Regions from separate parts of the Halobacillus shinanisalinarum genome, predicted to be linked through region 1. Evidence: riboswitches for the same ligand, from Rfam matches in the RefSeq annotation. Region 1 holds a riboswitch; the other holds the start of a gene.

Region 1 (3,397 bases):
CGCTTACACCAGCGGTATAGAACCCGATGAGTAAATTGTTGATCAGCTTCGTAGCTGTGCCACTATCGATCTTTTCATTGACATGAAAAATCTTCTCACCTAATACGTTCATGATTGGCAAAGCTTTCTGATACGTTTCTTCAGAACCTCCGACCATGAAGGTAAGCGTGCGGTTTACAGCTCCAATCACTCCTCCACTGACAGGAGCAGCTAGATATTCAATCCCTTTGTTTCTCACTGCTTTTTCAACTTTCAGATTCATCTCAGGAGCCACCGTACTTGTATCCATCAAGATCATTCCAGGCTGACTATGTTTAATCAGTCCCTCTTCTCCTAAAAAAATCTCTTCGACCGCATCCGAGGATGGTAAGCTCGTGATGATCACGTCGCAAACGCCCGTCATTTCAGAAATAGATACCCCTGTCAATCCACCGAATTCTTGAAGAGCTTCTTCAGCTTTTTTATTTAAATCGAGACCGTAAACGATAAAATTAGCAGCTAGTAAATTTTTCGACATCGGAAGACCCATATTTCCTAATCCGATAAAACCTATCTTTTTCATGTGAATACCTCCATTTAAATCATATAGCGCGTGCGACTTGTGATATGTTTTGCAATCGCACGTTTTTTCACAAAGAGATTTTCATAAAGAGGAACTTCGAGATGGCGAATCTCATGGATCCATCTCTCCCGGTCATGGTCATCTGAAACGCCCCCTGAAATGATGGACAGAGCGGCGTTTTCCACACGACGATACCCCTCTTCACATAACACATCTGTCACGTTTACCTTCATCTGCTCCTGGTCCCGCCCATTTTTTTCAATAGCCTTCTCCGTACGTAAAAACGAAGATTCCATTACATAGAGGTCACTTACCATATCCGCTAATAAACGCATATATTCTTGTTCATCTTCCATTTTTAAGCACGTTTCCGTAAGCGCTTTCAAAGATCGAGTTAACAAGTGCTTAGACAGTTGAATGTACTGTCGATTCTTGTCCTTATGGATCTCATTTGCTGTGTCCATCGTAGTCACTTGTGATGAATTAAATTTTTTAATTAAGATTTTTGAAATCGTTAGACGATTAATCTCATTTGTTCCTTCAAATATCCGGCTGATCCTGGCATCACGATAAAGCCGCTCGACTTGATATTCTTCCATATATCCATAACCACCGTGAATTTGTACAGCTTCGTCAACAATGTTGTCTAACACTTCTGAGCTATATACTTTGTTCATGGCACATTCCATGGCATACCCTGAATTTTTCCCGTTACTATCATTATTCTCGTCGCGGTCTTCCATGGCGTCATCTAAAAAACCAGCTGTTCGATAGGCAGCACTCTCAGCTCCGTAAATAGAAACGGCCATGTTGGCAATCTTCTCTTGAATCATCGTAAAGTCAAGTAACGATCGATTAAACTGTTTCCGTTCTTTTGAGTATTGAGTAGTCAACTCAAGCGATTGTTTTGCGGATCCAATATTTGAAAAGGCAAGCTTTAGGCGGGCCATGTTTAAAATGTTTAAGGCAATCCGATGCCCTTTCCCTACGTCCCCCAATACATTTTCTTTAGGCACGGATACATCCTCAAGAATCAAAGTTGCTGTGGAAGACCCTTTGATTCCCATCTTCTTTTCTTCCAACCCAATGGATACGCCATCAAACGATCGTTCGACGATAAAGGCGGTCATTCCTTCCTTGGTTTTAGCGAAGACAACATAGACATTCGCCACATGAGCATTTGTAATCCATTGCTTTTCTCCATTCAACACCCAGGCTGATTCTTCATCCTTCCATATCGCACTGGTACGTGCATTTAAAGCATCCGAACCAGCACCCGGCTCCGTCAGGGCATAGGCGCCAATCCATTCCCCAGCAGCTAATTTGGGTAAGTACTTCTGTTTTTGTTCTTCTGTACCAAAATAAATGTAGGGCAAAGTGCCTACTCCAACATGAATGTTAAACGAAACGCTGAATGAGCCCCCATACCCCATCTTTTCCGCCACAAGTCCAGAGAGTTTTTTATTTAAAGAAAGACCGCCATAGGACTCCGGCACTTCAATACCAAGCAGACCTAGTTCTCCAGCTTTTTCAAACAGCTGGCAGGCAACTTTATAATCATGCTTTTCAATAGACTCCAATTGAGGGGCAATTTCTTGTTTCACAAACATTTCTGTTGTTTTCGATATCAAATCTTCCTCGTCCATGAAATCTTCGGGTGTAAACACACCCTTTCCCATTTCATAGGGCATAAAATTCCTCGAATGAACTTTTAGATCTTCCATTCTTACACTCCCATCTGAATATCATGCGGCTGAAAAAACGGCAATAAAAAAACAACTTCCCGATAGAAGTTGTTAAGTCACGAAAGATTACTAAAATAGACATGCTTATCCACATTGAAAAAGCATGCTTCCTTTTGTCGCCCTTAACACCCCCTATCCTCGTAGGTATTGATGTTTGCTAAAAACAGGCAGGTCTCCTGGCTTAAGGTCATCGCTCCTCGAACCTTCCCATTTCCATGTTCCATGAAAACAGTGGTTTTTTCGAATCGCTCCCAAATACAGTTGCGGGACAGCGTCGGAATCTAACCGAACTTCCCTTTTAAGCAGATAAATAAGTTCTTTATCCGCACCTGTTTTTACATCGTATTTAGTTTCATGTAGAGTATATCACCACTTTCAAAAATTGGCAATTGTTTGAAAGTAACCTACTAGTAGTAAACTGTTTCTGGGTAATGAGATACCCACCCTATCTTCAGAATTCAGAAGTGCGGTCTTTTTTGTATAAAGCTTCATAGTAAATTATTCTTCACGATTTGTCTCTATTGTACTCGTTATTTCAATTTCTTTTAGGGCTTGTGATGCTAGTCTGTCCGCTTCCCGATTCCCTTTTCGTGAAATAAGTTCATAATCTGGATGAATGCCTAGCTGCTTCAATTTACTTTCAACTCTGTCAGCCCATTTTGACAATTCTTCTTCCAAACACGGCCATTCTCCATTTAATTGGTTGATAACAACCTGGGAATCACCGACAAATGTAACAGGCAAGTGATGGACCTTTAAAAGCTCTAATTCTTGTAATCCGAGATGAAGGGCAGCATACTCCGCCTCGTTATTTGTATCAAGTTCTTCAACTAAGGCGTTTTTGCGCAGCCGAAATGATTTTCCATTTTGTTCATAATAAATGGCACAACCTAAACCTGAATTTGTTGTGTCTAGATCAAAACCACCATCAAAATAAACGGTTACATTGTGTGGTTCGGTTTGAATTCCCTTCATATATTTCTTTAATTCCTTCAACGTCCACGTACTCTCAAGGCTGTCGATGAATGTTACATTTTTAGTGCGCCCTATGCTCTCTAGATCTTCAGCGATTAAGATGGCTTTTCCTGCA
Region 2 (3,397 bases), 510 kb from region 1:
GCCATTGTAGATGATATCGCAGAATCAAAAGAAGATAAAAATGAACTGGCGAAAATCATACATGATGAATCACTGCGTATTGGCAGGCTAGTAAATGAACTACTTGACCTGGCAAGAATGGAAGCGGGTCATATTACTTTATATATTGACTCGGTTGAAGTAAAGCCGCTCTTAGATAAGATTATTCGTAAATTCCAAGGATTAGCAAGTGAGCGGGGTGTTGAGTTACACCTTCATTTTGGCGATAACTTCGAGACGATGAATGTAGATGCTGATCGTATTGAACAAGTCTTAACGAACTTAATCGATAATGCGATCCGTCATTCTGAAGAGCAAGGAGTAGTCGATGTAAATATTAAACGAACAGCTACTGAATGGGTGTTTGAAGTCATTGATTCAGGCCCGGGAATTCCAGAGGAAGATCTTCCATTTGTTTTTGAGAGATTTTATAAAGCAGATAAATCTAGGAAAAGAGAGACAAGTAAAAAGGGAACAGGTCTAGGGCTTGCGATAGCTAATAATATTGTAGAAGCACATAGGGGTTCCATACATGTCCATAGTAAAGTAAATGAAGGTACTACCTTTACGTTTAAACTGCCTGTTGACCTTGAGACTAATAACAAATAGCTTGATAATTGACTGCTCTTCATGTACGATGAACAGGAACTTAATAAATAGATTTAGGTACCTTTATGGATGAAATAGGGAATCTGGTGAAAGGCCAGAACTGTCCTCGCAACTGTATGTGTAGACGAAATAAGGAAGACCACTGCGGATAAGTCGCGGGAAGGTCCTTGAGTAGAACGACACACAAGTCAGTAGACCTGCCTGATCTTACGCTGTTTCAAAGCTTCGGGGATTGAGCGTTTGAGGCAACCGGACTGATTCGTGTAATGTATTTACATAGCCTAACTGGTATGTCTTAAGCCTGTTCTTCTATTGAAGAGCAGGTTTTTTATAGTTAGATCTGTGTTGTCCAGTCATATCCTTCCTTCGAACAGCATTATGAGTCAATTTAAATAGGAAGAGGAGTTTTTTTTATGGGAAAGGTGTCTACACTATTATCTGCACTTATGCTGACAATGCTCGTGTTAGCAGGCTGTCAATCGGAAAGCGGCGGTGAGGAAACGGCTTCCAAACAAGAGGAGAAACAAGAGGTAACCCTCCAAATTGAGCTTTCTAAGAATAAAGGCGAGAAAGTCATTTCGACTAAAGACGTGACTGTGGAAGAAGGAACCATGCTAATGGACGTGATGAAGAACAACTTCGAAGTGGAAGAAAATGAAGGGTTTATTACTGGCATAGAAGGAATCACTGCTACTGACGAAAAGGCATGGTTGTTTACAATTAATGGTGAATCTGCAATGGTCGGGGCTAATGAATATGAAGTGAAACAGGGAGACGAAATCGTTTTTGACTTCCACGCTTGGGAATGATGAGAAATGAACACCTATAAACTTACCTTGATCGCTATGCTCGCCTCTATGGCAATTGCAGGAAGGCTTGTTATGGCAAACATCCCCAATGCCCAGCCTGTAACGGCGATCATTATCATTACAGGGTTTTGGTTAGGACCGTTTTCAGCAGTTGTTATGGCTTTTTTAACTACTTTTCTGTCGAATATATTTTTAGGGATGGGGTATTGGACGATATGGCAAGTCGTTTCATGGTCTATTATCGGATTGGTAGCGGGATTAATCGGAAAGTTTTGGTCCACGATACCTGTGTGGCTTCTCTCAATATATGGGTTTATTAGTGGAATCTTATATGGCTTAATCATTTCATTAACGATGAGGGCAGTCGGGCAGCCATTCTGGGCTTATTATTTAGCTGGGCTGCCAATGGATTTAAACCATGCTGCAAGTAACGTCATTTTTATACTCGTGCTTTCCCCTGTGCTAGGTACATTATTTTCTAAATATCAAAAGAGGCATGCGATTTCCAGTGTATAATATGTCGATGTTCGAATAGAAAACCCATCTTAGAAAAGAAGTTGCTAGAGAAGGCAGCTTCTTTTTTGTTTTTGCTCAGAAAATTATAACTATCCTCGCTTTTCGTAGTGTGATATTATTATTTTTCATTTTTAATTATCCGTATTATGATGGGGAAGTGTAACTTTTTAATCTACATAAACGACAATATGAGTGAACGGGGAGGTTCAAGGTGTGAAACCGTTCTTTGATGAATTTTATGATAAGTATCATCGAGATCTATTTCAATTTATTTATTATATGGTTAAAAACCGTCAAGCAGCTGAAGATTTAACACAGGAGGTTTATATAAAAGTGCTCCAATCGTACCAATCTTTTGATGGGAGGAGCAGTGAAAAAACATGGTTGTTCTCTATTGCTCGCCATGTGGCAATTGACTATTTTCGCAAACAAGGAACAAAACGTAAGAGGATCATGGACTTTTTTAACTGGGAAGAAAAAGGGGAGTCCTTGAAGGATGGTGAACCTTTACCTGATGAAGTCGTTGAATTGAGTGATCAAATGAGAGAAGTTTATAAAGCGCTTGATCAATGTACGCTAGATCAAAAAAGTGTCATCATTTTGAGGTATATTCAGGGAATGTCTATACAGGAAACTGCAGATATCCTTCAGTTCAGTGACAGTAAAGTGAAAACAACACAACATAGAGGGATGCAGGCTTTGAAAAAACGTTTACAAGCAAGGGAGGTGGATGACCATGAAGCATAATGATGAACAGAATAACCGTTTAGAAAAGATGCTGCATGAGCTCCCTGAAATTAAGGATAAAAAAACGAAGGCGGAGTATGATCGTCAAATTCCTGAAGAAAATTCTCAACAGAGGAACTCACGGCCGAGATGGCTTATGCCTGGTCTCGCCTCTATAATGGCCTTGCTGATTCTGGCGGTTGTTGTACCTTTCTCATTTTATACCATGCAAGATGGGGCTTTAGAGACACCTGAGTCCACTACTGAAAATCAAACGTTGACTCGAGGAAATCATGAAGGTTCAAATAGTCCGGAAAAGCTTCCTGCTGAAGGCAGTCAAGGAGATATGGCCTCAACGAGTGAACAACTGAACAGTATGCTTGTAGAAGAAATTACGAATGAGATGGAGCCTTTAGCTGTAGCTGACCGAAATGCTCAACATATCGTTCCTCTAATGGTAATGGAAAATGGAAAAGGTGAAGAAAAGAAGACAGTAAATGCCGATAAGCTCGGGTTATCAGAGAGCTTTTTGAAAGACATTGATATTTCGATTAACAAAGACGCAAATAAAGCAAGTGTTATATTTCCGAATGACTTTACAGTAAGCGGTGGGAGTGCGATGATTACAAAGATTGTAGATAGCATCAAGTGGGCTGTCGAACCTTACAATATTGATAACATTTCCCTGCAGACAGAAGACGGGGCACCAGTTTCGTTAG

The links. A riboswitch is a leader RNA that binds a small molecule or an ion and turns the genes downstream of it on or off. The one in region 1 is predicted to bind cobalamin.
Region 2: it holds a riboswitch for cobalamin, as region 1 does, so the genes downstream of both, MUO14_RS01000 (DUF4430 domain-containing protein) here and MUO14_RS22615 (acyl-CoA dehydrogenase family protein) in region 1, are expected to answer to the same signal.

What each region holds. Positions count from the first base shown of each region.
Region 1 covers NZ_CP095074.1:4,558,608-4,562,004, reverse strand. The annotation lists gene MUO14_RS22620 (NAD(P)-dependent oxidoreductase) at 1-562, opposite strand, end outside; gene MUO14_RS22615 (acyl-CoA dehydrogenase family protein) at 577-2,286, opposite strand; cobalamin riboswitch at 2,457-2,655, opposite strand; gene MUO14_RS22610 (ribonuclease H family protein) at 2,806-3,397, opposite strand, start outside.
Region 2 covers NZ_CP095074.1:178,692-182,088, reverse strand. The annotation lists gene MUO14_RS01005 (ATP-binding protein) at 1-627, shown strand, start outside; cobalamin riboswitch at 666-846, shown strand; gene MUO14_RS01000 (DUF4430 domain-containing protein) at 1,041-1,436, shown strand; gene MUO14_RS00995 (ECF transporter S component) at 1,443-1,952, shown strand; gene sigX (RNA polymerase sigma factor SigX) at 2,166-2,699, shown strand; gene MUO14_RS00985 (GerMN domain-containing protein) at 2,689-3,397, shown strand, end outside.